One region of the Nonomuraea sp. H19 genome, then DNA from elsewhere that is predicted to be linked to it. Evidence: riboswitches for the same ligand, from Rfam matches in the RefSeq annotation. Region 1 holds a riboswitch; each other region holds the start of a gene.
The links. A riboswitch is a leader RNA that binds a small molecule or an ion and turns the genes downstream of it on or off. The one in region 1 is predicted to bind cyclic di-AMP.

Region 1 (7,516 bases):
CGGGCGACCTGGTGCAGGCCATCAGGAAGGTGGCCGCGGGGGAGCCGATCCTGTCGCCGGCGGTGACGCGGCAGCTCATCACGCACGTGGCCGACGGCGGGGCGGGGGAGCGTACGGACCGGGCCAGGAAGCTGCTCGACCGGCTCAGCGTGCGCGAGCGCGAGGTGGCGCTGGCCGTGGGGCAGGGCAGGTCCAACGCCGAGATCGCGCGGGAGCTCTACATGAGCGTGCCCACGGTCAAGGCGCACGTGTCGCGCATCCTGACCAAACTGGACCTCAACAACCGGGTCCAGGTGGCGCTGCTGGTCTACGACGCCGGCGCCTGACCCTCATCCTTTCAGCAACTGCTCGATCGTGGCCCGGTGCAGCACCAGGTCGTCGGGGTCGTCCGGGACGGGCTGCTCGCCGAAGTGGATCCTGCGCTGCCACACCCGGGCCATGATGATCCCGTGCCGGAGGGCGGCGTACATCTCGTAGAAGTCCATGTCGCGGGGCTCATAGCCCGATAATTCGCGATATTTGGAGCAGACGTCCTCGCGCCGCATGAAGCCCGGCATGCCAGGCAGCTCCAGGGCGACCGTGAGGTCCTGGAAGAACCGGTGCAGAAAGATCATCCAGGACAGGTCCAGCTCGCGCGGACCCACCGCGGCCATCTCCCAGTCGAGCACCGCGACGGGAGCGAAGTCCTGGAACATCAGGTTCCCGATCCTGGCGTCGCCCCAGCACAGCACATCGGGCCCCGGATCGGCGGGCCAGTGTGCCTCCAGCCAGTGGAAGGCCCGCTCCAGCAGCGGGATGCGCCGCTCGCCGTGCGCCCACTCGTAATAGGCGCGCTGCCTGTCGACGTGCGCCCGCAGGCCGCCCGCCCCGAGCACGGACAGCTCCTCTGGGGTGAAGCGGGTTTCGTGCAGCGCCGCGAGGATCCCCACGGCGGCATCCTGCAGCCTGCGCTGGTCCTCGGGCGCCGCGTCGCAGAGCCAGCCGCCGAACGTGTACGGCATCACGTCCGGCGGCACCTCGCCGTCGGCTCGCTCCATGACGAAGAACGGCGTGCCGAGCGGGCGGGGATCCGGCTCGAACCAGAGGGCCCTGGGCGCTGGAATCCCAGCTTTTTCCCTGGCCAGGCGCATTATTTCGAACTGCGCCCGCAAATCATACGAAGGGAATACCGGAACGGCTTCCTCCGCAGGTGCCAGTCTTGCTACACAGCGCGTTCGCGCCCCACCCCAGGTGGCGGTGAAGAACAGGGTCTCGCTCGACATGCCGTTGCTCAGCGGCCGGGACAGTTCGGACACCGCGGCGTCCGTGCCGACCCTGCCGCGGAGCCATCCGCTCACCTGCTCGCGGAGTTCTTCCAGGTCGCGGGTGGAAGTACGCATCTGCTCGGACACGGTGGGCCTCCCGGTGAGCTGCTGCCCCCGGGACAGTCGTACCTCGCCAACCAAGCGCTCGTCCATACATGGGCGACCGTTATGGTCAGGTACGCAACAGCCGTACCCTTGTCTGAAAGGGCATGTCACGAAGGGACAAGTGGGATGAGTTCAGCGGGTGAAGGCCTGTCTCGCCCGCTTCCCGAGCAGGTGCGGCTCAACGTGGTCGACCTGGCGGCTCAGGTTCTCGGGTCGATGCCCGCTGTCTCCATCCCGCAGCCGTTGCGTGGCATCGCGAAATTCGACCCGCGCAAACGCGCCAAACTGGGCAGTGCGCCCATCGCCGCGCAGCTGGAGAACGACAAGAAGTTCCGCGAGCTGGTCGCCGAGTCGGTGGCCGCCGGGTGGCCCGAGCTCGTAGCCTCGCTGGCCGACGGCAACGTGCCGCCCGCCGCCGACCCCGTGCTGGTGGCCGCGGCTGCGTACCTCACCCGGCCGCCCGGCTGGGCGGAGATGATCGAGGCCGCCCGCACCGACCTGGAGCAGTCGGCCGCGGCGGCCGAGGGGTCGGAGCGCGAGGAGGTGGTCTCGCGGCTGCGCGAGCAGCTCACCGCGCAGAAGAGCGCCGCCAAGGAGGAGGCCGACCGGCTGCGCGAGCAGATCAAGCTCGCCCGCGCGGAAAACTCCGATCTACGACGTAAGCTGCACGACGCCCGCGAGCGCGCCAAGGCCGCGCTGGCGCGGGCCGAGGAGATGGAGCACGCGGCCGAGGAGGCCAGAACCGCCGCCTCGGCCGCGGGCAGTGCCGGCGAGGCCGAGCTGCGGCGGCTGCGCGAGCGGCTGGCCGACGTGGAAAGGCAGCTCGAAGCCTCGCGCCGGGCCGCCCGTGAGGGCCGGAGCATCGAGGACGCCCGCATCAGGGTGCTGCTCGACGCGCTGCAGGACGCCTCCGCGGGACTGCGCAGGGAGCTCGCCCTGCCCACGACGATCAGCCGGCCCGCCGACTCGGTCGCGGCGATCACCGGGGAGCGTCCCGGCGTGCGCGGAGTGCCCGCGCGGGCACTGGCCGACGACGACCCGCAGCTCCTCGACCAGATTCTGGCCGTGCCGCAGGTGCACCTGATCATCGACGGCTACAACGTCACGAAAACCGGTTACGGCACGCTCACGCTCGCCGACCAGCGCAACCGGCTGATGACCGGGCTCGGCGGGCTGGTCGCGCAGACCAGGGTCGAGGTGACCGTGGTGTTCGACGGCGCCGAGCTCAACGCCCCCGTCCAGGTGGTGGCGCCGCGGGGGGTGCGCGTGCTGTTCAGCGCGCCGGGGGAGATCGCCGACGACCTCATCCGCCAGCTCGTACGCGCTGAGCCGCCCGGCCGGGCCATCGCCGTGGTGTCGTCGGACCGCGAGGTGGCCGAGTCCGTCATGCGGATGGGAGCCAGACCCGTTCCGTCCGCTCTGCTGCTGCGCAGGCTGGGCCGGGCCTGAATAACGGAGGGTGCCGGTGGCCGCGCACCTGGCGCAGCCGCCGCTGACGGGCGGCGTCATCAAGGTCGTCAAGCTTTCCGACTACGGCAGCACCATCATCGGCGCCGTCCGCCCGTAGCGTCTCTTGCCATCCTGGCCCGTTTCCGGGTCCAAGGATGGGTGATTTCGGTCTTCAACGGCCACGCATTGCCGACGCCGGCTCATCTTCTCCTCTTTGCACACTCGCGCCAGCCCGGCGGAAGGGGGGAGCCGGGGCTCAGGGTGGCGGCGCGAAAAGTGTGACAAAAGCGACAATCTGGGACCTTACAAACCCCTGCGCCAGGAATTGTGACCAGGGTCACATTTGCATAACGAAACCTGGTGTTCCAGCAGGGATTTCCTTCCTTACTGGCCCCGTTATCTGATCTTTACAACCTGACTGGCGTTTTGCCGAACCTTGACCTCTCGGCGTAGCTTCTGGCCTCGCGGCGACAACCCATGCCGTCGCGAACCGGCATCGGTCACCCGATGTGAATCAGATAGAGATCCGTCGGTCGCCGCCGACATCCCCATATAGACACCTCAATGAGGCGGCGATCTGCCGAGTCCGTGCAGCCAGGAGGCACGGAGCCGGGGAACCATGGATCCCTTCCCCAGGGATCAGGGGTGAATCGGCGCGTAACGCGCCGTAGGGCGACTTCCAGGCCCGAATCCGTCAGCTAACCCGGTAGGCGTTCGTGGAAGACTCAAGGAGAAATCCTGTCTACCTCCCTGCAAAACCCCCGTCTGTCCCGCCTTGCCCTGAGCGGAGTAGCGCTCACGATGACCGTGACGGCCGGAGGTCTGATCCTCCATGCCCCAACGGCGCGGGCGGCGACGAGCGATTCGGCCACCACCGCCACCACGGCCAAGGCGGCGACCACCGCCAAATCGGCCAAGTCCGCGGCGGCGGCCAGGATCGCTCGGCAGAAGGAAAGGGCCAGCAAGGCCATCGCCGTGGCCAAGAAGCAGATCGGTGACCCGTACCGTTACGGCGCCGACGGCCCCGGCTCGTTCGATTGTTCCGGTCTCACCCAGTACGCCTGGAAAAAGGCCGGAGTGAAGCTCCCGCGCGTGGCGGCAAGCCAGTTCGCCCGCATCAAGCGGAAGGTCTCCTGGAAGAACCTCCAGCCAGGCGACCTGCTGTTCTTCAGCGGGCTCGGCCACGTGGGCATGTATGTCGGCAACGGCAAGATGATCCACTCGCCGCGGACAGGCTATCGGGTGCAAATCGTCAAGCTGAGCGGATGGCGCAAGTCGTCGTTCGTCGGCGCGGTTCGCCCCGGTATTTAATTCACAGCCCCGCCCGATCTCGGGCGGGGCTCTGTCTTTCCCCGCACCTCCCTCGCCGTCGTGCGCTGGGGTTCTCCCTTCTCGTACGGCAAGCCAACGGCACGCCACCCGCCGCACGTGGCCGGCGGCCTCCAGGAAGACGCCCGCTGACCCGCACGTGGCGAGCCGCCGCAACGGCGCACAGCGGGCCATCGCCATGGTCCGCCGCCTGGCCTTCGTGCGCGATCCAGGTCGGCGGCCGACTACGATCGGGCAGCGTGTCCGAGCGGGTGAGCCGACGAGCTGCGATGGCCGTTCTCCTGCTCCTCGTCCCCGGCAGCGCCCCCGAACCCCCCGTTCTCCCCCCTGAAGCGCGTGGCCTGTGGCGCGACGGTGTGGTCGTGGCGCATGGGGCGCGTTCCGTCGTCGTCGGTCACCGTGCGCCGCGCGGTGAGCTCGAGGAGCTGGCGCGGCGGGCCGACACCGCCGGGCGGCGGGTCTCGGACGTTCTCCGCCGGAGCGTGCGGCCGCTGGTCGTCGTCCCGGACTCCGCGGCGGAGGCGGCTCGGCTGGCCGGGGCCGGAAGGTTCGACGGGCTGGCGGCGGTGGCCGACGGCGGCAGGGTGATCGTCGTTCCCGAGGTCTTCGCCAGGCTCAATGCCATCGGCAAGGACGTCGTTCTCACGCATGAGCTCACCCACGTCGTGGCGGGCACCGATCGGCTGCCTCCCTGGCTTTATGAGGGGTTCGCCGACTACGTGGGCTATCGGGACGCCGGGCTGCCCGTGCGGATCGCCGCCGCTGAGCTGGCCGCCGAGGTGCGGGCTGGGCGGTTGCCGCCCGGATTGCCGGGACCGGCCGCATTCGCCGCGGACGGCCGCGACCCCATACGGCTCGCACGGGCGTACCAGGAGGCGTGGCTGGCGTGTCGCTTCCTCGCCGACCGGTTCGGTGAGGAGACGCTGGTGAGGCTCTACCGTGATGCCCAGGCGGCCGGCGTCGACCGGGCGCTCGCCTCGCTCGGGCTCTCCACGGCCACGCTGACGGAACGGTGGCGCGACTACGTACGGGATCGGCTCGCGTAAGAGAGGCGGAGGATGTGACACAGGGAGGAGTCTCGACGGGGGATCCGGATCCGGGGGATCCCGTGGACCGGGAGCATAGGGGGAGCATGGCCGGAGAGGACGGCGGCGACGGGCGGCCGCGGAGGCCCGCAGGGGTGGCGCTGGTGCTGCTGGGCGTCGTGATCGTGGCCGTGGCCGCGTTCAGCACGCCGTGGCGGGTGCTGGCCTCGGGGCCGCCCGATCCCGCCCGTGACTTCAGCGCGGCCGAGATCGCCCGCGCGAAGGCGTTCGACGCGGCCACCAGCCTGCCGGGCTACCTGTCGCTCGCGCTCACGATCATCTTCGCGGGATTGCTGGTGGCCACCCCGTTCGGCGCCAAGGTCCTGGGCCGGCTGCGCGGCCCCTGGTGGGTGCGGGTGATCCTGGGCGTCGTGGTCATCACCGCGATCAGTGAGGTGATCAGGTGGCCGCTCGGGATCTGGTTCGAGACGCTGCTGCGCGACTACGGCCTGTCCACCCAGGACTGGGCGGGCTGGGCCGCCGACCGGCTCAAGAACATCGGCGTGGAGACGTTCCTGCTCTGCCTGATGCTGCTGGCGCTCGTGGCGCTGGCCCGCAAGGTCAGGCGCTGGTGGATTCCGGCCGCCGCGGGGGCGTTCGCGCTGACGGTGGTGACGTCGTTCGTGTATCCGGTGGTGTTCGAGCCGCTGTTCAATGACTTCACGTCGATGCCTCAGGGACCGCTGCGCACGAACCTGCTGGCCATGGCCGAGCGCGACGGCGTGCCGGTCGAGGACGTGCTGGTCGCCGACGCCTCGCGCCGGACCACGGCGCTCAACGCGTACGTGTCGGGCTTCGGGGCCACGCGCCGGATCGTCGTCTACGACACGCTGCTCCAGGCCCCGCGGAACGAGGTCGAGCTGGTCGTGGCGCACGAGCTGGGCCACGCCGAGGACGACGACGTGCTCTACGGCACGCTCATCGGCGGCCTCGGGGCCGCGTTCGGCGCCATCCTGCTGTTCCTGATCTTCGGCTCGGTACGCCGCCGCGCCGGCGTCACCTCGATCACCGATCCGCGCGCGGTCGGCGCGCTCCTGGGCCTCATGACCCTGGGCTCGCTGATCATGGGCCCGCTCCAGAACCTGATCAGCCGCCACATCGAGGCCAGGGCCGACGTCCACGCGCTCGACCTCACCAGGGACCCGGTCACGTTCATCGCGATGCAGAAACGCCTGGCAGTGACCAATATTTCGGACTTGTCGCCGGATCCGGTGGAATATGTGCTTTATGTCTCTCATCCCTCCAGCCCCGAGCGCATCGCCATGGCCCGCTCGTGGGCGAAGCTGAACGGCGTTCCCGCGCCGTGACCAACGTGGTCATCGTCACGAACGACTTCCCGCCCCGGCCGGGCGGCATCCAGTCGTTCGTGCACGGACTCGCGCTGCGAACGCCGGGCGTGGCCGTCTACGCCCCCGCCTGGCCGGGCTGCGACGAGTTCGACCGGCGCCAGCCGTATCGGGTCGTGCGGCATCCGACCCGGCTCATGCTGCCGACGCCGGCCGTGGCGCGCCGGGCGGCCCGGCTGGTGGCCGAGCACCGCGCGGACACGGTGGTGTTCGGCGCGGCGGCGCCGCTCGGCCTGCTCGCGCCCCGGCTGCGCGGGGCGGGCGCGCGGCGCGTGGTGATGCTCACCCACGGCCACGAGGCATCGTGGGCGAGCGCCCCGGGCTTCCGCGCCGTGCTCCGCGCCATCGGCGAGCACGCCGACGTGGTGACCTACCTGGGCGCGTACACCCGCCAGCGGCTGGTCGCCGCCATCCCGCCCGGCAAACTCGTACGGCTCGCGCCCGGCGTGGACGTCGGCCAGTTCCACCCCGGCGCGCCCAAGGCCGAGCTGGGCCTGGCCGGGCGGCCGGTCGTCGCCTGCGTGTCCCGGCTGGTGCCGCGCAAGGGGCAGGACCAGCTCATCAGGGCCTGGCCGCAGGTGCTGCGGGCGGTGCCCGAGGCCGTCCTGCTGCTGGTGGGCGGCGGGCCGTACCTGAGGACGCTGGAGCGGCTGGCGGCCGGGCGCGAGTCGATCAGGTTCACCGGGACGGTGCCGGCCGCGAGCCTGCCCGGCTACTACGCGGCCGCCGACGTGTTCGCCATGCCGTGCCGTACCCGGTGGAACGGGGTGGACGTGGAAGGGCTCGGGATCGTGTTCCTGGAGGCGTCGGCGACGGGGCTGCCGGTGGTGGCCGGGGCGTCGGGCGGGGCGCCGGACGCCGTCCGGCCCGGCGAGACCGGGCTGGTCGTGGACGGCAC
Region 2 (7,516 bases), on a different contig from region 1:
CGACGCGGTGACCGCGCTGTGGAAGGACGATCTGCTGCCGCGCCTGGACCTGGACCCGCTGACGGCCGACGAGGCCGGCCAAATCCTCGCCGCCACGCTCGGCGGGCAGGTCGAGGCGGCCACCGTCCGACGGCTGTGGCGCGTCAGCGACGGCAACGCGCTGTTCCTGCGCGAGCTCGTCCTGGCCGGGGAGGCGGGCGGCGGGCTCGTCGAGCGGCGCGGGATCTGGCGCTGGCAGGGCGAGATCCCGGTGACGACGCGGTTGCGCGAGCTGATCGAGAGCCGCATCGGTGACATCTCGGCGGAGGAGCGCGCCGTGCTGGAGCTGATCGCGTACGGCGAGCCGCTCTCCGCCGCGGCGCTGACCGCGCTCTCCTCGCCGCTGACCGTGCGGCGGCTGGAAGACCGCCAGCTCGTGACGGTGTCCGGCCAAGATCTGTCGGTACGGCTCGCGCACCCGCTCTACGGCGAGGTGATCCGCGCCGGCTGCGGCGCGCTCCGCCGGCGCGAGGTGCTGACCTGGCTGGCCGACGCCGCCGAACAGGCCGGTCCGCCGACCGCGGAGAAGCTGCTGCGGATCGCGGTCTGGCGGCTGGACGGCGGCACCGCCGACGACCCTGACCTGCTCATCAGGGCCTGCCACATCGCGCGGAACGTCCGGGACCTGGAGCTGGCCGCCCGGCTCGGCCGGGCCGCGCTGGCCGCCGGCGGCGGGATCGCGGCCGGGCTGCCGCTGGCCACCGTGCTCAACTACGCCGACCGTTTCGAGGAGGCCGGGGAGGTGCTGCGCTGCCTGGCCGGCGAGCCGATGGACGACCCGGTACGCGCCGAGTACGAGGCCGTGCGAGCGCTCAACCTGTTCTGGGGGTTCGGCCGGGAGGAGGAGGCGCGCGCCGCGCTGACCGCCGCGGCGGCGGCCATGACGGACCGCGGGTCGCGGCAGGGCGTGCTGATCATCAGGACCTCGATCGAGCATCTGATGGGGAGGTTCGCCCAGGCCAGGACGACGATGGAGCAGATCCGCGGCATCGGCCCGTCAGGCACGCGGGTGTCGGTCGGGCTGGCCGCGATGGAGTCGTTCGTGCTGGCCCACGAGGGGCGTGGCCGGCAGGCCATGGCCTTGGTGGACGAGGCGCTCGACCGCATCGGCCGCCTGCCCGACGGGCTGCCGTCGATCCAGGCGGCGCTGGCCGAGGCGGGCGCCTTCGCCGCCATGGTGGCGGGCGACCTGACGGCGGCCGAGCGGTACGCCGGCATCGGCTACCGCATCGGCGAGGACTACGCCGGGTGGGACCGCGCGCTCGTCACCTTCGGCGCGTGGCGCGCCCGGACGTGCCGGCTGCGCGGCCGGATGAGCGAGGCCATCCGCATGGGCAGGCAGGCGGCCGTGCGGCTGCGCGGGCGTACGCTCCACGCGGGGCTGTGCCTGGCCGAGCTCGGCCAGGCGTACGCGCTGACCGGCGACCTGCCCGCCATGCGGGCCACCCTGCGGCTCGCCGACGAGTTCGTGCTGCGCGTCGGGCACCTGCCGGAATTCGCCTTCCTGCTGGTGCGGCCGTGGACGCTGGCCGCCGAGGGGGACGTCGCGGGCGGGATCGAGGCGGCGCTCGAGACCGCGGACGCGGCGCGGGACCTGCCCGCCTACGAGCTGTTCGCGCTGTACGACGTCGTCAGGCTCGGTGCCGGCGGGCGGGTGGCCGACCGGCTCACCGCGCTGGCCCGGACCTTCGAGGGCGAGCTGGCCCCGGTCTTCGCCCGCCACGCCCGTGCCGCTCTGGCCGGCGACGCCGGTGAGCTGGAGGCGGTGTCGCTGTCGCTGGAGAGCCTCGGCCTGCCGCTGGCCGCCGCCGAAGCCGCCGCCCAGGCCGCGGCCGCGTACCGCGGTGACGGACTGCGCAGGGCGCAGCGGGCGGCGGAGACCAGGGCCTGGATGCTGGCTCGCCAGTGCGAGGACGCGCACACGCCCGCGTTGACCGGCCTGGCCGCGCCACAGCTGACGCCCAGGCAGCGCCAGATCGCGCACCTCGCCGCGGCCGGCCTGAGCAACCCGGACATCGCCGACCGGCTGGTGCTTTCCAGGCGCACCGTCGCCAACACCCTCGTCCAGGTCTACGAACGGACCGGGATCAGCGGGCGCGACGAGCTGGCGAAGATCCTGCATCTCCCCGAGCCGGGATGACCGGGCGTCAGCCCTTGTACTGCGGGTAGCCGTAGCCGACGACATGGGACGCGGGGCGGACCCGCTCTTCCACCTTGCCGTTGCCGGTGTTGCCCTCGATCGTGGTGATCGTGCCGTCGCGGTTGTCCTTCTTGACCAGGCCCACGTGGTCGATGCTGCCGATGCTCTTGTCGTCCCAGGAGAAGTAGACGACGGCGCCCGGCTTGGCCACGGAGCCCCAATGCCCTTGGCCCTTGAACCACTGGGCCCAGGTGATGGTGTAGGCGTCCCAGCCCATGGTGGGGCGGGCGCCGGTCTTCTCGCCGACCCAGGAGAGGAACATGGCGCACCACGGCGCGTTCGCGTACGCCTGGATGCTGCCACCGTCACGGGCGGCGGTCTCCTTCGCGCGAGGCGAGGACATGTACCACTTGTGGAACGGCGTCCCACCGCCCGCCGCGTTCTCGGTCACGCCCACCTGGGACTCGGCGACCTTCACCACGGTGTCGGCCGTGACGTCACGGGGGCGCTGCGGGGAGGTCTGGGCGCCGGGCATACGGTCGCCCTGGCCGTCCGCGGCGAAGGCGGGGGTTCCGGCGAGGAACGTGGCGGCGACGGCCGCTCCGGCCGCTCCGGCGGCGAGCCGGGAGATGTTCACCGGCTTGAAGGCACGGGAAAGTACGTTCTTGGTCATACTGGGATTGCTCCTTGCTTCCATGCCGCCTACCGGGTTAGCTGACGGGTTCGGGCGTGGAAGTGCCCTACGGAAGTCCATACGGATATTCCGATTCACCCCAACGGAATGGGTCCCCGGTTCCGCTTACATCGCGGATTCGGCGGCCGTGTCCACGCTGCGGGCATGCCGCCTGCGCAGGTAGATCACGGTCTCGGCAGATCTAGGACGCACGCCGGCAAAAAGCGGCATTGGTGCGCCCCGAGTCCTCAAAGGTAAGAAATACACATAGCGGAGTGCAAGTCGGGTTTGGAGAACCGCCTCGAAATCCCTTGTCTGGCAAGGGATTGTGGGAGCAATTCTTTACCTTTGACCGGGTTTCAGCATGGCTCCGTCAGCCGGGTAGGGGGCTGGTGACGCCGGATGTGAAGGGGGACGAGGTGAGCAAGACCCGCGACGAAGTGCTGCAGCGGCTCGTGCGCGAAGGCGTGCTCTCCAGCGGGCAGGCCACGGCCGTACGGGAGGCGCTCGACGAGGGGGCGCGACGGCCCGCGCAGGCGCGGTGGGCGGAGGTGGCCGGGTACGTCGGAGGCGGCCTGCTCCTGGCGGGAGCGGCCTCCCTCGTGAGGACGTCGTGGACGGACCTGGCCCGGCCGGCGCAGATCGCGATCCTGCTGGCCACGACGGCGGCGCTGCTCGCCGCCGGACTCGCGCTGCGCGGCATCCGGCCACGGGGAACCGCCCTGCCGGCGCACTGGGACACCGGACGGGTGCGGCCCGGTTCGGTGGCGCAGGCGCACGGGAACATCGTGCGGGCGCGATCCGGTTCGGTGGCGCTGGCGCACGGGAACACCGTGCGGGCGCGGTCCGGTTCGGTGGCGCTGGCGCTGGCCTCGGGAACGGCCGCGCTGGCCGCGGGCGAGATCGCCGGCGATCATCGGCTCACCGTGGCGGCCGTGGCCGGCCTGATCGTGGCCGTGGCCGGGTACGTCGTGTCGCCCGCCGTACCCGGGGCGCTGGCGTGCGCGGGCTTCGCCGCGCTGGCCACCGGTTCGCTCGCCGACGAGATCACCGGCGGCTCCGTACCGGCCGCCGGGGTGTCCCTCGTCGCCCTCGGCGTGCTCTGGACCGCGCTGGTGCTGACCGGCGTGATCGCGCAACGGCGGCTGGGGCTCGGACTCGGCGCCGCCATCGCCCTGGTCGGCGGCCAGCAGGCGATCGGGTACGAGACCACGGCCTGGGCGTACGGGCTGACGTTCGCCGTGGCCGTGGGGTGTCTGGTGCTGTACCGGTGGGAACGGGCGTGGGTGCTGCTCGTGGCAGGAGTGGTCGGGTTCACCCTGGCCGTGCCGGAGGCGATCTGGCACTGGACCGGCGGCGTAGTCGGCGGCTCGCTCATCGTGATGATCGCGGGCGCCGTCCTGGTGGCCTCCTCCGTGCTCGGCATCAGACTGCACCGTACGTCGGCCGATCCCGGCCCGAGCGGACCTCCCTCAGCAGAAACGCGGTCAGCACCGCCCAGGTGACGTCAGATACGTGACGGATTTCAGTTATTTGGGTGATTTCTGGTTATCTGTTGCCGCGGCCCTCCGTCTCCTGACTGCGGGACGAGAGATCGAGGTGATGGATGTACGCGCAGCCGTCCGACGCGATCGAGACCGTGCTGGCCGCCAGGTCCGGCGACCCCCGGGCGATCGACGAGTTGGTCCGGCGCTACCTGCCGCTGGTGTACAACATCGCGGGCCGGGCGCTCGACGGCCATCCCGACGTGGACGACGTGGTCCAGGAGACCATGGCGAGGGCCGTCTCAGGACTGGCGGGACTGCGGGCCCCGGAGAGCTTCAGGTCGTGGCTGGTCGCCATCACCATGAACCAGGTACGCGAGTGGCGGCGCGCGAGGGCCGGTTCCTTCACCCTGCTCGACGAGGCGTTGGGCATGGCCGACCCGGCGGCCGACTTCACCGGGCTGACGATCATGCAGCTCGGCCTGTCCGGGCAGCGCAAGGAGACGGCCGAGGCGACGCGCTGGCTCGACCCGGACGACCAGGAGGTGCTGTCGCTGTGGTGGCTGGAGGTGGCGGGCGAGCTCAGCAGGGCCGAGCTCGCGGCCGGGCTCGGCCTGACCGAGCAGCACGCCGCCGTCCGCGTCCAGCGGATGAAGCAGCGACTGGAGGCCTCCAGAGCCGTGGTCAGAGCGCTGGCCGCGCCGTGCGGCGAGCTGCGGGCGCTGCTCGGAGGATGGGACGGCAGGCCGAGCGGGCTCTGGCGCAAGCGGATCTCCCGGCACGTACAGGAGTGCCCGCACTGTGCGAACGCGCACGCCGACCTGGTGCCCGCCGACAAGCTGCTGGCGGGCCTGACCCTGGTGGCGGTGCCGGTGGGATTCGCGCTCACCTCGCTGCTCAAGACCCAGGCCGCCGCGACCGGGGCCGCGGGCGCCGCGGGCGCGGCCGGCGCGGCGGGCTCAGCCGTGGTCAAGCCCATCGCGGTGGCGGCCGTGGGGGCGGCGCTGGTGACGGGCAGCGCCGTGGCCGTGTACACCCTCCAGCCGGACCCGCCGCCCCGCCCGGCCGCCATCCCCGCCGTCGTCGCCTCGTCCCCGGCCTCCGCGAGGCCGTCTCCCACCCAGCCGTCCCCTCGCAAGACCACCAAGAAACCCCGGCCCCGCCTGTACGGCACCACCGTGGACACCGTCGACCAGGCGCCGCCGGAGAACGCCCGCCCGGCCGCGCTCCCGGAACGCCCCGAGGGCACCATCAAGATCACCGGTAAACATGACTACTCCCGGTTCGGCGGCGCCCCGCAGATCAACCACCGGGGCGACTACGTGACGCTCACCGGCAAGGGATACTTCCAGGTCAGGTGGGGCGTCCTCTACCACAACAGGGCCGGCGACTTCCCGCCCGCGACCTGGACGGGACTGAAGGGCAAGCTGTTCCACGTGGCCTCGGGCGGCGGCCGGCGCCTGGACGACGAGAGCTCTCCGGGCGTCACCTGGATGGGCCCCGTCAAGCTGCCCAGGGGCCACCAGCAGATGTGGCAGAACGAGTTCTACTACCTGAACGGCACCGTCACCTTCCACAACAACGAGGGCACCACCGACGTCGACCTCAACGTCTCGCCGAAGACCTGGCGCGAAGTGTGGGCCGACATCACCACCAGGCCCGACCGGGCCAAGGGGATCATCCGCTACGGCCTGACCCGCGACACCGGCAACGACCGCGCCCCCGTCCCGCAGTACCTGACCCGCGCCAACCCGGCCAACCCCGTGGACGTGCCCCAGCGGTCCCGGGTCTCGGCCTCCTGAGTCAGGACGCGCACCGGCGAGTCGGTCACGACGCTCTGTGCGGCGCGCTCGGTGTTGCCGATCCTTCTCCGGAAGATCCTATGAGGAACTGTCTTTCCGGTAACTAGCTTCTGTGATTACAGTTTCGGGGGAAGGGGATCCGTCTCATTTTTGAGGTCGCCATGTCGCCCTTGAGCCTGGACAGTCAGCGCCTGGTCGCCGGCGTGCTGATCATCGTGACCGGCGAGGTGGACGCCACCAACGCCGCCAGACTGGAGACCTTCCTGCACGAGCGGATCCTGCCTCGTGAGCCGGTGGTGCTCGACCTGAGCGGGCTGACGTTCATGGACAGCATGGGCCTCCATGTGCTGTTACGTCTCAACGCCACCCTGCGCGCCCAGGACACGACCCTCCACCTGGCCGCCGTCCATGATGTGCCGGCCCGCGTGCTGCAGATCACCGGCGTATGGCTGGCACTCAACATCCATCCCAGCGTGGAACAGGCGATCGCCGGCGTACTGAGCGCTCGGGAAGCCCACCCGCCGGAGCCGGCCTGAGGGCGGCCGGCCCCGGGGTCGCGAGGTCAGTGCGTTCCTGTGGGGCAGGGTCAGTGGGAGGACGAGAGGACGTCGGCGAGGGTGATCGCGCTCAGCAGGCGGTCCTCACGGTCACGTAACTCGGCCCAGACCTCGGCCAGCGGCGCGGCCGACCTCGGGAGGGGCCGGCCGACCGGCTCGGCGCCTTCGGTGATGCGGATGACGTCGGCGAGCGCGATCTCCCCGGCCGGGCGGGCCAGCCAGTAGCCGCCGTCCGGGCCGCGCCGGCTGTGGATGAGTCCGGCCCGGCGCAGCTGGAGCAGAATGTTGTCGCAGAAACGCCGGGGAATGTCCTGGGAGACGGCGATCCACTCTGCGTGCACCGGGCCGTCCGCCTCGGCCAGGGCGAGCATGGCGCCGAGCGCGTACTGGGTGCGGGCGGAGATTCTCATAGGCGTGGAGGCACCGGGTCCGCCCGGGGGCCGGGTCCGGTGCCTGCGGCCTCATGCGGAGGCCTGCTCCTCCTCACCGGCTCGGTTGTGCAGCTCCTGCTCGACCGCCTCGACCGACTCGCTGGCCTTGTCCCGGCGGTACTCGCGCACGGAGTACGCGATGGCGGCGGCCCAGATCACGGCGATGGCGAGGTAGACGACCGTCTGGACACCGCCGGAGGCGTCGATCCAGTCGCTGCGCAGCACGGTGCGCACGTTGGTCAGGATGATCATGCCGCCCACGGCGGAGCCGAGGATGCGCGGGGGGATGTGGCGCACCAGCCAGGCCGCGATCGGCGCGGCGATGACGCCGCCGAGCAGCAGGACGGCGACCCAGGCGAAGTCGATGCGCTCCGAGCCGATGCCGACGAA
Region 3 (7,516 bases), on a different contig from region 1:
TGGGAGTCGGGGCGGGCGCCGTACTGGATGCCGACCAGCTCCTCGCGCACCCGCATCGTCACCGGGCCGGGGGTGCCGTCGGCGATGGTCCAGGAGCGGTCGGCACCCTTCACCGAGCCCACCGGCGTCACCACGGCCGCCGTGCCGCAGGCGAACACCTCGGTCAGCTCGCCCGACGCGCAGCCGTTCTGCCACTCCTCGACCGAGATCAGCCGCTCCTCGGTCTCCAGGCCGAGGTCGCCGGCCAGCGACAGGATGGAGTCCCTGGTGATACCGGGCAGCAGGGTGCCGGTCAGCGCGGGGGTGATGAGCTTGCCGCCGAGGACGAAGAACAGGTTCATGCCCCCCATCTCCTCGACGTACCGGTGCTCGTGGGCGTCCAGCCACACCACCTGGTCGCAGCCGTGCTCGACCGCCTGCCGCTGCGCGACGAACGCCGCGGCGTAGTTGCCGCCGCACTTGGCGAAGCCGGTGCCGCCGGGGGCGGCCCGGGTGTACTCGGTGGACAGCCAGACCGACACGGGCTTGATGCCACCGGTGAAGTACGAGGCCGCAGGCGAGGCGATGACCATGTACTTGTACGTCTTCGACGGATAGTTGACGCCGAGCCCCGCCTGCGTGGCGATCATGAAGGGGCGCAGGTAGAGGCTGTGCCCCTCGGTGGTGGGCACCCACTCCTTGTCGGTCTCGACGAGCAGCTCCAGCGACTCCACGAACGTCTCCTCGGGCAGCTCCGGCATGGCCATGCGGGCGGCCGAGCGGTTGAAGCGGGTGGCGTTCGAGTACGGGCGGAACATCACGATCGAGCCGGCGAGCTGGCGATAGGCCTTGAGGCCCTCGAAAAGCTCCTGGGCGTAGTGGAAGACCGAGGTGGCGGGGTCGAGAGAGAGCGGGCCGTACGGCATGAGCCTGGCGTCGTGCCAGCCCCGGCCGTCGGTGTAGTCGATGGAGATCATGTGATCGGTGAAGGTCTGCCCGAAACCAGGGTTCGCCAGTACCTGCTCGCGCTCGGCCGCGGTGCGAGCGTGGTCGGATAGCTGCACGTCGAAGCTGAGCTTCTGAGCGATGGTCATGACGGCGGTCCTTCTCTCTACGACTTCTGCGAAATCTACCGAAAACTGCTGGATGTGCGACTGCGCGGCAGCCGCTCGGGGGCAGCTCGTACTTCCTATTGTCTCGCTATATGGGATGGCAAGCGGCCTATGGGGTAATTCAGCCGTTCAGACGCGAAAAAGCGCCTGGCAGTCCTCTTCGGACCACCAGGCGCGTTTCGGGGCTAGGCGGTCCTAGCCGGATACTCGCGCGGTGATGTCGTCGCCGATCTCGTGGGTGGTGCGGCCGGCCCAGCCGGCCAGGCGCTCCACGATGTCGTCGGCGACGGCCTGCTCGACCTTGGCCGCCTCGGTGTGCAGGCCCAGGTGGTCGAGGAGCATGGCCACCGACAGGATGGTCGCGGTGGGGTCTGCCTTGCCCTGTCCGGCGATGTCGGGCGCGCTGCCGTGCACCGGCTCGAACATGCTGGGCGCGGTCCGCTCAGGGTTGATGTTGCCACTGGCGGCCAGGCCGATGCCACCGGCGATGGCCGCGCCGAGGTCGGTGATGATGTCGCCGAACAGGTTGTCGGTGACGACCACGTCGAACCGCTCCGGCTGCGTCACGAAGAACATCGAGGCCGCGTCGATGTGGGAGTAGTCGGTCGTGACCTCGGGGTATTCCTCCGCCAGGCGGTTGACCGTGCGCTGCCACAGGTCGCCGGCGTAGGTCAGGACGTTGGTCTTGTGGACGAGCGTGAGCTTCTTGCGCGGCCGGGTCATGGCCTTCTCGAACGCGTAACGCACCACGCGCTCGACGCCGTAGGCGGTGTTGAGCGACTCCTGGGTGGCGATCTCGTGGGGCGTGCCGCGCCGCATGGCGCCGCCGGTGCCCGCGTAGAGGCCCTCGGTGCCCTCGCGGACGACGATCATGTCGATGTCCTCGGCGGGCGTGTCGGCCAGCGGGGTCTCCACGCCGGGGAACAGCTTGACCGGGCGCAGGTTGACGTAGTGGTCGAACTCGAACCGGAGGCGGAGCAGCAGGTCGCGCTCGAGGATGCCCGGCGGCACACTGGGGTCGCCCACGGCGCCGAGCAGGATCGCGTCATAGCCGCGCAGCTCTTCGAGCACCGAGTCCGGCAGCGTCTCGCCGGTGCGGTGGTAGCGGGCTGCTCCCAGGTCGTAGTGGGTTGGCTCGATCTTCGTGCCGACGGCTTCCAGGATCTTCAGTCCTTCGGCCACGACTTCGGTGCCGATGCCATCTCCGGGGATGACGGCCAAGCGGATGTTACGCGACTCCATGGGCGGTACCTTACCGGCTCGTCTCGACTGACGAACACATCATCTCACTTTTCGGACGTCGGCTTTTTGTCTGTATTGCACCTCTTTGACCGTTTCGTTAGAGTCCGTCGAGCCTAATCCACGCAGCCGTTGTGTGGAGCCGGGGACCCACTTTTCCCTGGGGCGAATCGGCACCCGTGCCGTAGGGCTGCTTCCAAGCCCGAGCCCGTCAGCTAACCCGGTCGGCCGCATGGAAGGACACCCCCCTGTCTCGCATCGCCATAGCCCTGGCGGCGGGCGCCGCCGGGCTCATCCTGGCCACCCCAGCCCAGGCCGCGACCACCGACGACCCCATCACTCCGACCGGCTCTCACGCCAAGCCCATCCAGGAACAACCCGCGCCCAAGCCCGCTTGGAAGATCGCCCTCAAGTACGCCATGCACAAGCGCGGCACCCCGTACGTGTGGGGCGGCACCGGCAATCGCGGGTATGACTGCTCCGGGCTCATGCTCAGGGCGTACGAGCGGGCAGGGATCCAACTGCCACGCACCGCGCGCCAGCAGTACGGAGCGTTCGACAAGAAAATCGGCTGGGCTGACCTCAAGCCCGGCGATCTGGTCTTCTTCCACAACCTCGGGCACGTGGGCATGATCTCCCGGCCCGGCCACATGGTCCACGCGCCACGCACAGGTGACGTGGTCAAGGAGGAGCGCCTGACCAGCTGGCGCAGGAACTCTTTCGTGGGCGCCGTCCGTCCCGACCCCAAGGGCGTACGGCTCTGGTCCGAACTCAAGGAGCAGCGCCGCACCCCGGCGCCCGCCATGCTCAAGTCGGCGACCCTGTAGGAGGCGCGACGCGAGCGGCTCCGCGTCGCGGGGCCGCTCGCGGACGTAGCGTGGTGGTATGCCACCCGAGAAGGTGCATCTCACCGAGGAGAAGGCCACGCTCCTCGCCACTCTGCACGGGCGGGCGCTGGACGCGAGGTCCGGGCATCCGATCCTCGGCGACGACATGGCCGCCGAGGTGATCGACCGCATCGATCACGACTTCTCCAAGACCGGCATGAACGCCGCCCTCGCCGTCTCGGTCGCGCTGAGGGCTCGCTTCATCGACCGGTGGGCGGCCGAGTTCCTGGCCGCGCACACCGAGGCCACCGTGCTCCACCTGGGCTGCGGCCTCGACACCCGCTTCCACCGGCTGGCCCCGCCACCCACCGTCCGCTGGTACGACGTGGACTACCCCGAGATCATCGAGCTGCGGGAGCGGCTGTTCCCCGAGGCGCCCGGCTACCACACGATCGGCTCATCGGTCACCGACCTGACCTGGCTGGAGCAGGTCCCGGCCGACCATCCGGTGCTGGTCGTCGCCGAGGGCCTGCTCTACTATCTCGATCCTGACGGGGGCCGGGCCCTCCTCCGGGCGATCGTGGGCCGCTTCCCCGGCGGCCGGCTCGTCTTCGACGCGGTGAGCAGGCTCGGGCTTCGGATGCAGAAGCTCAACAGGCCGGTGCGCAAGGCCGGCGCCACGCTGGTGTGGGGTGTCGACGGCCCGGACGAGCTGGTGGCGATCCATCCGAGGCTGCGCTGCCTGAACGCGGTGAGCGCGTTCGACATCGACGGGTTCGACCGCCTGCCGCCATCGCACCGGATCGCCGCCCGGATCGCCAAGGCGCTGCCAGGGATGAAGCGGGCGGCGGTGTTCTACCGGCTCGAATTCTGAGGGGCGCCGCCGTTGTCCCTGCGGTCCAGCGCGGTCTGGACGGCCTCGGCGGCCTCGTCCTCGTGCTCTTCGGCGCGGTTCCAGGCATACATCTCGTACATGGTTCTCATCTCGTTTCGCGGGCGCGTTCCAAGGGGATATCGGACCCCGGTCGCGAATCCGACCAAAAGGCCTGATCTCACGGTCCGGATCGGATGGGACTTACCGGCCGACACACGCCACCACCCCGCGGCGAGTCGTCGACCTGCCCTAACAGGCCCCGCCGCGGCAGGTAATGAGTACGAACACCTGGCGCATTTGTAGTTACAGTACCCGAGGCATCTCGTTGGATGTCCTAGCATCTCGCATGGTGAGACAAGAAAAGCCGCCACCCGGAATGCTCCGGATGACGGCTCTACGCCCAGAGAGGTCAGTCCTCCAGGTCCACCGAGCGGCCGCTCTCCGCGCCGATCTCGGCCATGATCTGCTCGATGACGTCGGCCGGGATCGCCGAGTCTACGGTCAGCGCGATCAGCGCCTTGCCGCCCTTGACGTCGCGGGCCACCTGCATCGAGGCGATGTTGACGCTGTGCTCGCCGAGAAGGCGGCCGACCACGCCGACGATGCCGGGCCGGTCGGCGTAGGTGAAGAACGCCAGGTGGGCCGTCGGCTCGATCTCCATCTCGTAGCCGTTGACCTCGACGATCTTGGTGATCTGGCGAGGACCGGAGAGCGTACCGGAGACCGAGACGTGGCGGCCGTCGGCGAGCACGCCGCGCACGGTGATCACGTTGCGCCAGTCGGGGCTCTCGGAGCTGGTCACCAGCTCGACGGTGACGCCGCGGTCCTTGGCCAGCAGCGGCGCGTTGACGTACGTGACCTGCTCCTCGATCACGCCGGCGAACACGCCCTTGAGCGCGGCCAGCTCGATCACCCGCACATCGTGGGAGGCGATCTCGCCGCGCACCTCGACGTCGAGCTTGGTGGCGACCTCGCCGGCCAGCGCGGTGAACACCCGGCCCAGCTTCTCCGCCAGCGGCAGGCCCGGCTTGACGTCCTCTGCGACGGCGCCGCCCTGGACATTGACGGCGTCCGGCACGAACTCGCCGGCCAGCGCCAGCTTCACGCTCCGCGCGACCTGGGTGCCGGCCTTCTCCTGGGCCTCGTGGGTGGAGGCGCCCAGGTGCGGGGTGGCCACGACCTGGTCCAGCTCGAACAGAGGGCTGTCGGTGCACGGCTCCTTGGAGAACACGTCCAGGCCCGCTCCCGCGACGCGCCCCTCCTTGATCGCCGAGTAGAGCGCGGCCTCGTCCACGATGCCGCCGCGCGCGACGTTGATGATGCGGACGTTCGGCTTGACCTCGTGCAGCTCCTTGTCACCGATCAGCCCGATGGTCTCCTTGGACTTGGGCAGGTGCACGGTGATGAAGTCGGCCTGCTTGAGCACCTCTTCGAGGCTGAGCAGCTTGACGCCCATCTGCGCGGCGCGAGCCGGCGGCAGGTAGGGGTCGTAGGCGATCAGCTCGACGCCGAACGGCTGCAGCCGCTGCGCCACGAGCTGGCCGATCTTGCCCAGGCCGAGGATGCCGACGACCTTCTCGTCGAGCTCGACACCGGTGTATTTCGACCGCTTCCACTCCCCGTTCTTCAGCGCGGCGTGCGCCTGGGCCGTGTTGCGCGCGCTGGCCAGGATGAGGGCGAGGGTCTGCTCGGCGGCGCTGGTGATGTTGGAGGTGGGCGCGTTGACGACCATGACGCCGGCCTTGGTGGCCGCTTCGACGTCGACGTTGTCGAGTCCGACACCGGCGCGGGCGACGACGCGCAGCTTGGGCGCCGCGGCGATGGCCTCGGCGTCGACCTGCGTGGCGGAGCGGACGATCAGCGCGTCTACATCGGCGAGTGCGGGCAGCAACTGGGAACGGTCGGCGCCGTCGGTGTGGCGGACCTCGAAATCGGCGCCGAGCACGGCGAGGCCGGCCTCGGACAGCTCCTCTGCGACCAGAACGACGGGCTTGTTCACGGGCGTGAATCCTTAGCGTGCGGGCGGGTCTTCGGGGGACACGTGCACGGATCCCCCGGCGGTCCCACAGAGTCTATCCGGCGCTTGTGAACGCGTTCACGAGAGACCCACCATGTGAGACAGGTCGGCGTACCCAGCCGACGGGAAACTCACCCACTCTGCTCCCATCTTTGTCTTGATCGGGGGAATTCTTCGCCATTAGCCTGATAAGCCGTGGGCAACTACCTATCGTTCGTCATATGAGCATCGGGAATCCTGCGCTTGCCGACGTGCTCGCCCAGCATGGCACTCCTCACCGCCTGCTGAGCGCCCTCGCCGACGGCGGTGTCCTGGTGGCAGTGCGACCAGATCGATCGGTCGTCCTCGGGACGACCCAAGCCGGTGACCGGGTGCTGTTGGGGTACACCAGCCCCACCACGTACGCCAGGCACCGCGGCAGCCATTCCCTGTCGGCCTGCGACGCCGACACCATCCTGGACATCCAGCGCGTCACCGGCGTGCGGGAGATCGTGATCGACGCGGCCGGACCAGCCGCTGCGGCCGTGCCCATCGACGATCTCCAGCGCTTCCTCACCACGACGCGCACGGGACCGACGCCCGTACTGTCGGGGGCGGTGCCGGCCGCCTACGCGACGGGCGCGATGGCCACCGTCTCACGCGGTGCCGCGCTGGCCCAGGTGGCTCCTCCTGCTCCGCAGGCGCCCTCGTTCCCGTGGGTGCCCGCGCCGCGGCCGCATCTGTCGGGGCCGATGCAGCAGGTGGACCCGGGGTATCGGCGCTGCACGCACCCGATACTGCCCGCGCTGCGGCAGGCGATCGGGCAGCTGCTCATGGACTTCCCGCTGGTGCACCACGTGTGGATCTCCGAGGCCCGCACGGCGTCCGGGGCCACGGGCATCATGCTGCACGTCAAGGTGCACATGTCGGCCGCCGAGGACGTCGTCCGCGACCTGCACCGGCTGGTACGCGCCCGGCTCCCGCAGTTCGCGGCCAGCGGGGCGCCGATCCTCATGGCCAGGGTGGCCGACGCGCGCAGCGAGCGCCGGATGATCGAGATCGGCGCCCACGTGGTGTGCGCCGATGTGAGCGACTGATCTCTCTGCGTACGGCCGGAGGCCCAGGGGAAACTGGGCCTCCCCGGACAAGCTCTCGCTCGGCTTCAATGAGTGCATGATCACATCGGCAGTGGGCACGCACACGGTCCCCACAGGCGTGCGCCTGGGTTATGGCGTGGGCTCGTTCTGCACGGCCACGGTCAACGCCGTGCCCGGGCTGCTCCTGCTCTACTACATGACCAACTTCCTGGCGGTGCCCGCGTGGCTGGCCGGAGTGGTGGTCACCGCGCCCAAGATCTGGGATCTGATCATCAACCCGCTGGTCGGGCGCTGGTCGGACCGGACCGCCTCCCGCTGGGGGCCGCGGCGGCCGTGGCTGCTGGCCGGGGCCTGCACGCTGCCGGTCACGTTCTTCCTGGTGTTCGCGGGAC
Region 4 (7,516 bases), on a different contig from region 1:
GCTGACCGGGCTGGACGTGGAGGAGAACCAGGCGCGGCGGCTGCTCAACGACCTCGACGGCTACCGGGTGGCCAAGGGGCTGCGGCACGAGGACGAGGCGATCGTGGCGCACCGGTGGCTGGCGGAGGTGTTCCAGCCGACGGTCGAGGCCATCCCCGCGGAGCTGCGCGGGAAGCTGGAGCCCGCGCAGCTGTTCCACGAGATCCTCGACCACCGCTGGTACCTGTCGGAGCAGGAGAACGCCGACGTCGGGCTGGGCACGGCGGTGAAGTCGTACGTGGACCACGTGCTCGTGCACAAGCCCGACGAGAAGGCATTGCTGCCCAACGAGGCTTCTCAGTAGGCGGTCCCCCGGCTCAGGGACCGGTCAGCTTGGTGATCTCGGCCACGATGTCGGGCCAGAGGGGACGCGGGAGATCGTGTCCCATGCCCGGATAGGTCACCAGCCTGGCGCCGGGGATGGCCGCGGCCGTGGCGTGACCGGCCGCGACGGGGACGAGCTGGTCCGCCTCACCGTGCAGCACGAGTGCGGGAACGGTCACCCCCGCGAGCGGCTCCGTGCGATCGCCCGAGGCCATGATGGCGGCGAGCTGCCTCGCCGTGCCCGCCGGATCGAAGCATCGGTCGTAGGCGAGCCCGGCCATCATGGTGATCCGCTCGCGATCGAGCTCGTAGCCGGGCGAGCCGATGACCGCCCAGGTTCGCAGCGCCTGCGCGAGCACGCCGGCGCGGTCGGCGGCCGGCTCGGCCATCAACACGGCCATCGCCGCCTCGGTGGGCGCGGCGACCGCCGCGCCCGGCGTCGACATGATCGAGGTAAGGGACAGCACTCGGGAGGGATGCCGGATGGCCAGCGTCTGGGCGATCATCCCGCCCATCGACGCGCCGACCATGTGGGCGGCGGGCCAGCCGAGCGCGTCCATGAGCCCGGCCGCGTCGTCGGCCAGGTCGTCCAGCAGGTACGGCGCCGGCGCCCCCATCATGGGCGCGCCGTGGTCGTGGAGGTGCGTGGAGAGGCCCGCGTCGCGGTTGTCGAACCGCACGACGTGGTGTCCCTGCTCCACCAGGAGCTCACAGAACTCTTCGTCCCAGTGGACGAGCTGGGCGCCTAGTCCCATGATCAGGAGCAGCGGCCGTCCTGTGGGCGAGCCGAAGCTCTCGTAGGCGATTTCGATGCCGTTCGCGGCTACGCGGGTGGTCACGGAGACCAGAATGACATTCTGGTCTCCGGCCCGTAAAGGGCTGATCAGCGCTTGACGAACTTGCGGATGCGCTCGCTACCGAGCGCCGCGCCACCGAGTACCGCGCCGCCGCCCACCAGGACCAGGGCGCCGGCCGCGAAGGACAGGCCCACGGTGCTGGACTCCTCCGCCTCGCCCGGAGGAGCGGCCGCCACGGCCTTGACACCCGCGGGCTTCTTCTCGGCCACGGGCTGAGCGAGCTCAGCCGGGTTGTCGTCCCGCTTGGCCGACTTCTTCTCGGCCATCACCTTCGGGGGCTCGGCCGGGTTGTTGTCCCGCCTGGCCCAGGCGCGGGAGGAGAAGGGGACCGGGTAGTTCTTCTTGCCGAGGCCCTCGCCCCACTTGGTGATGACGTAGTCCACGTCGATGTGGCCCTGGCCGCCGATGCCGTCGACGTGGAGGGTGTCGGGGTTGAACGTGCCACCGGTCAGCTCGGCGAACGTCTTGGCGTCCAGGTCCAGCATGATGCCGTTGTTGGAGGGCGTGCCGGGCCCGCGGTCGCCGACGAAGAAGGGCAGCTTCTTGCCCTTGTAGATGACGTAGCCCTCGGTGAGCAGCGGCCAGCTCGGACTTGCCGCCAGCCCCTTCTGCATGGGCTTGCCGCTGGCAGGCAGTCCGGTGTCGCCGGCGCGGCCGGAGGCGTCGTCCCAGAAGTAGGACGCCGTGGTCGAGCCCTTGAGCAGTACCTTTTCTTCGTTGTCGGCGCAGGCCGTGCCGGCGATGGTGAGCGCGCCGACGGTGGAGGCGGTGAGCAGGGCGAGGGCACGCAGGCCAAAACGAGCAGACATGAGGTAGTGAGTCCTTCGCGAGGGGACAAAGGGACGCACGCTCGCTGAAAAGGCGTAGCCGGGCAGATCGCCGAGCGGTCGCTACGCGGAGCGCGGAAGGGCTGGGGGGAACAGGCCGCTCAGCAGGCGGTCAGCACTACGCTGTCTGGGGGTACGACGCGGTGATACATCTATGTCCTCTCCATCTCGCCTACCGGGTTAGCTGACGGGTTCGGGCGTGGAGCTGCCCTACCGGCACGCGGCCGGATTCACCCCAGGGGATTTGGGTCCCCGGTTCCCGACTGATCGGGATTCGGCGCCAACCGGCTGGTCCCTCCTGGGTAAGGTCCATGCCACCGGCTGGTAATGGGCGATACTGTAACCGCCAAATATGGACAAACGCAATCGAACCGTCATGAAGCGGGATAAAGATCTACCTTCGTCGGCAAAGAAAAAGGGGGCACGGCACGCCGTACCCCCTTCTAGATCCCAGTCTCAGCCGCCGCTCTTGCGTCTGAACGATCTTTTATTCGCAGCCGGACCGTGCGCCCCGTGGATCTTCGATGGGTCGACGTCCTTGCCACCCGCGCCCGCTCCGGCGTGCTGGTTGCGCTTGCGCTCCAGCGCTTCACGGAACTTGCGCTTCATCTCGTCCTCGGGAGTTTCGCTGACTTCCGGCTCCGGTGTTTCCGCCATGAGGACCTCCGTGGTGTTGGGACTATCACAGCTTCGCATGACCCCGCTTATGACGCGAAACCGGCCTCGACCCTGTCCGCCCGCGCGGCGGGCGCCTCCAACCGCTCGCTCGGCATCGCCACCAGCGCCACCAGGGCGATCACGGCCCCCGCCACCAGGGAGCGACAGGATGATCAGGGCCGCCTCCGCGGTGACCGTCGAGGTGTAGAGGGTGCCGCCGATCTGACGTAAAGCGGAATCGTTCTGTTCCTGGTGTTGTGTTGGGGCGGGTCGGGAAATGGATCCGGACATGATGGTCGACCCCCCGGTCCGGCGATGAGCCTCCTGGGCCATGATCTGGCGATGGATCTCGGGGCCGCGCGCACCCGGATCTACGTCAAGGGCAAGGGCATCGTGCTCGACGAACCGTCGGCCGTCCTGCGCGACCGCGACACGGGCAGGATCCTCGGGTACGGCGCGGAGGCGGCCCGCGGCGAGCCGTGTTGGCCGATCAAGGGCGGCCTGCCGGTCGACGGCGTGCTCGCCCAGCGCATGATCAGGCACTTCCTGCGCAAGGTGCACCGGCATCCGTTCGCCAGGCCGCGCATGGTCATGGCCGTGCCCGACGACGCCGACGCGATCGAGCGCGCGGCGCTGCGTGACCTGGCTTTCGAGGTCGAGGCGCGCGGGGTTCTGCTGATCCCGCACGCACTGGCGGCGGCGCTCGGCGCGGGCGTGCCGGTCGACGACCACGCCGGGCGGATGGTCATCGACATCGGGCGCGACTCCGCCAGGGTCGCGATCCTCTCGCACGGGGAGCTGGTCGCGGCCGGCAGGGCGCCCGGCGGCGGCCACGCCATGAACCGGTCGATCGCCTCCCTGATCGAGCACGACCACGGGCTGCTGATCGACGAGGGCGAGGCGGAGGCCGCCAAGCGGCGCGCGGGCCCGCAGTGGAAACCGCTGCACCGGCAGGTGCTGATCCACGGCCGCGACCCGCACACCGGCGCCGAACGCACGGAACGGGTGCCCGTACAGAGGATCTACGAGGCCACCAGACAGCCGGTCGAGTCCATCGTGCGGGCGGCGCTCGACACCATGGAGCGCTGCCCCGACGAACTGGCCACCGACCTCGGGGAACGGGGCGCGGTACTGGTCGGAGGCGGGGCGCTGCTGCGCGGGCTGGCGCGGCGGCTGCGTACCGGGCTGTGCATGCCGGTACGGCGGGCGGAGCGGCCCCCGGAGTCCGTGGTGCTCGGTCTCGGGCAGTGCGTGGACGATCTGGGGCTGATCGCGAAGCTCAGTGATCGGCTGCGCGCGGATCGGCGGGCCAAGGTGCGCACGTGACAGGATGCTGCGTTCAGGGCCGGAGGTCCGGATCGTCGGCAAGACCACCTGCTGTCCGGCCGCCGGATAGCGCCACAGCATGCCGCGTGCCGTGGCGCCGTAAGGGGGGCTAGGGCGTGGACAGCGCCTCGGTCGGGGACAGCCGGGAGGCCCGGATGGCCGGGTAGAGCCCGGCCGCGGCGCCGATGGCCAGCGTCGCCGCCAGCCCGCCGACGGTGGCCCAGGCGGGCACCACGGAGGGCCAGCCGCTGTAGAACGCGTACCCCATGGTGACCGCGGTGCCCAGAAGGATCCCGCCGCCCCCGCCCATGGCCGACAGCAGCAGCGACTCGGCCAGGAACTGGGTGCGGATCTGGCCGCGGGTCGCGCCCAGCGAGCGGCGCAGGCCGATCTCCGCGCGGCGTTCCAGCACTGAGATGACCATGGTGTTGGCCACGCCGACGCCGCCCACGAGCAGGGCCACCGCGCCCACGCCCAGCAGGAGGTTGGCGAACGCCTGACTGGTCGCCTGCTTGGCGGCCAGCGCGTCGGACGGGCGGGAGACGTCCACCTCGTTCGGCGCCTCCGGGTTGGCGGTGCCGGCCAGCACCTGGCGTACCGCCTCCAGCTTGGCCTCTTCCGAGCGGGTGTAGAGCGTGGTCGGGTGTCCGTCGAAGTCCAGCCGGTCCTCCGCCACCGGCCAGCCGACCAGCACGCCGCTGTCCAGGTCGGTGGCGAGGGCCACCGGATTCAGCACGCCGACGACGCTGAACCGGATGCCCCCGACGATGACCTGCGTGTCCGCGCTCACCGAGCCGACGCCGAGGCGCTGGGCCGCGGACGAGCCGAGCACGGCGGCCGGATAACGTTCGGTGGCCTGGTTGAGCCACGTGCCGCTGCGCAGCGTCGCGCCCACGGTGGCGGGCAGGTCGAGGCGGGCGGCGTACGTGTTGAGGCCGCCGGTCTGGGCCTCGGGGATCTGCTCGGACCGGTAGACCTTGGCCTCGGAGACCTTCCCGATCGCCGAGGCCGCCTCGACGGGGCCGATCCGCTCGATCATCGCCTCGGCGTCCTTCGGCATCTGGGCCGCCTCGCCCGTGAGCGTGGTGCCGGACGAGACGGTGAGCAGGTTGGTGCCGAGCGCGGACAGCGTACGGTCGAGCTCGGCGCCCGAGGAGGACGAGAGCCCGACCACGGCGACCATGGCGGCGATGCCGATGGCGATGCCGAGCGCGGACAGGAACGCCCGCAGCGGCCGCGTGCGCAGGCCGACCGCGCCGACCCGCAGCACGTCGCCCGGCCGCATCCTGGCCGGGGACAGCCGGGGACGCCGCACCTCTGTGACGGCCATCACGCCACCCCTGATTCGGCGGGCTCCGGCAAGGGGACGTTCGCGGAGTCCGCGATGATCTGGCCGTCACGCATCCGTACCTGCCTGGGCAGGCCGGCGGCGATCTCCCGGTCGTGCGTGATGATCACGATGGTGGTGCCGCCCGCGTTCAGCTCGTGCAGCAGCTCCATCACCCCCGTGCCGGACACCGAGTCCAGTGCCCCGGTCGGCTCGTCGGCCAGGAGCAGCGGCGGATCGCCCGCCACGGCCCTGGCGATGGCCACGCGCTGCCGCTCGCCGCCGGACAGTTCGTGCGGCTCGTGGTCCATCCGGTGCCCGAGCCCCACCCGCTCGAGCGCGGCGGCCGCCCGGCGGCGCCGCTCGGTCCTGCTCAGACCGGTGTAGATGAGGCCGTCGGCCACGTTGTCCAGTGCGGGGACCTTCGCGGCGAGGTGGAAGTGCTGGAAGACGAAGCCGATCGTGGTCGCCCGCAGCGCCGAGAGCTGGCCGTCGGACAGCTTCGACACGTTGTGCCCGTCGATGTGGATGCTCCCCGAGGACGGCCGGTCGAGGGTGCCGACGACGTTGAGCATGGTCGACTTCCCCGATCCGGAGGGGCCGGCGATGGCGACCATCTCGCCGTGCTCGATCCGCAGCGACACCGACCTCAGCGCCGCCACGCCGCCGGGGTAGGTACGTGACACGTCCGTCAGCGCGATCATGGGGTACGTCATTTCGGCATCCCCACGGTCATGCCTTCGGTGAGCCCGTCGCCGGTGACCTCGACCCGCCCTCCAGCGAACAAACCCGTCTTAACAGCGACATATCGGGACTTGCCGCCTTCGATGACCTCCAGGCCGAACCCGCCCTCCCGGAGCGCCACGAGCGCGGCGACCGGCACGGTCAGCACGTTCGCGCGCTTGGACGCCGTGAACGTCACGTCCACGGCCGCCCTGTCGAGCCCCTTGGCGGACTTGGAGGCGCCGATCGAGACCAGCGCCTCGATCCGCGTCTCGGGGTCGGCGTTCTGGCCCTCGCCCGGTTCGATGACCGTGGCGACCTCGGTGACCTTGCCCTTCACGCTCTTGCCGTCGGGCAGCGTGACCTCGACCTTGGCGCCTTTCTTGGCCATCCGCTGGTCCTCGGCCGCCAGCTTGGCCGTGACGACCTTGGACGTGCCCGTGTACGTCAGGACCTTCTGGCCGGGCTGGGCCGGCTGGCCCTCCTCGGCCTCCAGGCTCTCCACGCGTACCTTGCCGGGGGCGAAGACCACCCGGCCCAGCTCGACCACGCCGGTCTCGTCCAGGCCGCGGTCCTCCTGCCATTCCAGGACGGCCTCGTAGGTGTCGTACGTGTACTCGTCGTCGACCGTGAAGCCGTCGTAGCCGAGCTTGCTGAGGTTCCGCTCCAGGTTCTCGACGTCCTTGCCTTCCGCGCCGATTTTGAGGTCGCGGTAGGCGGGCGTGTCGCCGTACATGAGCATGACCGGCTTGTTGTCGAGCCGGTACAGCGACCTGCCGCGGGTGATCTGCTGCCCGCTCTCGGGCAGCCAGGTGATCGTGCCGGGTTTCCTGGTCACCGCCGTGGTGACCGGGCCGTAACCGAGCTCGCCGTCGGCGTCCATGGTGTCGTTCAGCGTCTGCTTGGTCACCTGGGCCGTGGCGGGGGGCAGCACGGCGGCCGACTGGGTCGGGCCCGCGCCGGCCTCCAGCACGCCGGTGCCGTTCACCGCCACGAAGCCGGCGCCCGCGGCGGCCAGCACGATCAGAAGTCCGCCGACCACCTTGCCCCGGCCGCGACGGCGGCGCGGCCGGGAAGGCGTCGCGTCGGGCTCCGCCTTCCCATCAAGGGTGGCCATTCCCATCACATTCCTCCCATACCGGCCTCAGCGAGCTGCTTCTGGCACTTCTCCTGGGCGGACTTGAAGTCGGGGTCGTTGCCGACCTCGCCGGTGATGCGCATCATGCCGCCCTCAGGGTCGGGGTAGCTCTCCACGCCGTTGTCGCGCATGCACTGCGCGACCTTGCGCAGAGCCTCGGCCCTCTTGGGGTCGCCCCCGCCCGACTTCTGGCCCATCGGGGCGTACTGTTTGCAGGCCGCCTGGGCCTTCTCGACGGTCTCCCTGGGGACGCTCCCGTCGAACTTCATCATGATGCCCTTGCCCGGCTCCGGGTCGT

Region 2: it holds a riboswitch for cyclic di-AMP, as region 1 does, so the genes downstream of both, ACTMTI_RS30810 (CHAP domain-containing protein) here and ACTMTI_RS15835 (C40 family peptidase) in region 1, are expected to answer to the same signal.
Region 3: it holds a riboswitch for cyclic di-AMP, as region 1 does, so the genes downstream of both, ACTMTI_RS12980 (C40 family peptidase) here and ACTMTI_RS15835 (C40 family peptidase) in region 1, are expected to answer to the same signal.
Region 4: it holds a riboswitch for cyclic di-AMP, as region 1 does, so the genes downstream of both, ACTMTI_RS12060 (hypothetical protein) here and ACTMTI_RS15835 (C40 family peptidase) in region 1, are expected to answer to the same signal.

Annotation. Positions count from the first base shown of each region.
Region 1 covers NZ_JBQHCV010000006.1:366,805-374,320, reverse strand. The annotation lists gene ACTMTI_RS15850 (response regulator) at 1-326, shown strand, start outside; gene ACTMTI_RS15845 (phosphotransferase family protein) at 330-1,391, opposite strand; gene ACTMTI_RS15840 (NYN domain-containing protein) at 1,536-2,858, shown strand; cyclic di-AMP (ydaO/yuaA leader) riboswitch at 3,427-3,586, shown strand; gene ACTMTI_RS15835 (C40 family peptidase) at 3,660-4,169, shown strand; gene ACTMTI_RS15830 (hypothetical protein) at 4,457-5,233, shown strand; gene ACTMTI_RS15825 (M48 family metallopeptidase) at 5,320-6,579, shown strand; gene ACTMTI_RS15820 (glycosyltransferase family 4 protein) at 6,576-7,516, shown strand, end outside.
Region 2 covers NZ_JBQHCV010000015.1:54,075-61,590, reverse strand. The annotation lists gene ACTMTI_RS30815 (LuxR C-terminal-related transcriptional regulator) at 1-2,179, shown strand, start outside; gene ACTMTI_RS30810 (CHAP domain-containing protein) at 2,187-2,852, opposite strand; cyclic di-AMP (ydaO/yuaA leader) riboswitch at 2,864-3,007, opposite strand; gene ACTMTI_RS30805 (hypothetical protein) at 3,272-4,357, shown strand; gene ACTMTI_RS30800 (sigma-70 family RNA polymerase sigma factor) at 4,459-6,138, shown strand; gene ACTMTI_RS30795 (STAS domain-containing protein) at 6,309-6,674, shown strand; gene ACTMTI_RS30790 (RrF2 family transcriptional regulator) at 6,725-7,105, opposite strand; gene ACTMTI_RS30785 (sulfite exporter TauE/SafE family protein) at 7,157-7,516, opposite strand, start outside.
Region 3 covers NZ_JBQHCV010000005.1:254,802-262,317, forward strand. The annotation lists gene ACTMTI_RS12970 (branched-chain amino acid aminotransferase) at 1-1,073, opposite strand, end outside; gene ACTMTI_RS12975 (3-isopropylmalate dehydrogenase) at 1,287-2,333, opposite strand; cyclic di-AMP (ydaO/yuaA leader) riboswitch at 2,434-2,574, shown strand; gene ACTMTI_RS12980 (C40 family peptidase) at 2,750-3,157, shown strand; gene ACTMTI_RS12985 (class I SAM-dependent methyltransferase) at 3,216-4,031, shown strand; gene serA (phosphoglycerate dehydrogenase) at 4,441-6,030, opposite strand; gene ACTMTI_RS12995 (hypothetical protein) at 6,270-7,124, shown strand; gene ACTMTI_RS13000 (MFS transporter) at 7,201-7,516, shown strand, end outside.
Region 4 covers NZ_JBQHCV010000005.1:70,219-77,734, forward strand. The annotation lists gene ACTMTI_RS12050 (DUF4032 domain-containing protein) at 1-343, shown strand, start outside; gene ACTMTI_RS12055 (alpha/beta fold hydrolase) at 357-1,202, opposite strand; gene ACTMTI_RS12060 (hypothetical protein) at 1,247-2,029, opposite strand; cyclic di-AMP (ydaO/yuaA leader) riboswitch at 2,202-2,337, opposite strand; gene ACTMTI_RS12065 (DUF5302 domain-containing protein) at 2,504-2,704, opposite strand; gene ACTMTI_RS12070 (rod shape-determining protein) at 3,047-4,030, shown strand; gene ACTMTI_RS12075 (ABC transporter permease) at 4,140-5,360, opposite strand; gene ACTMTI_RS12080 (ABC transporter ATP-binding protein) at 5,360-6,073, opposite strand; gene ACTMTI_RS12085 (efflux RND transporter periplasmic adaptor subunit) at 6,070-7,197, opposite strand; gene ACTMTI_RS12090 (hypothetical protein) at 7,203-7,516, opposite strand, start outside.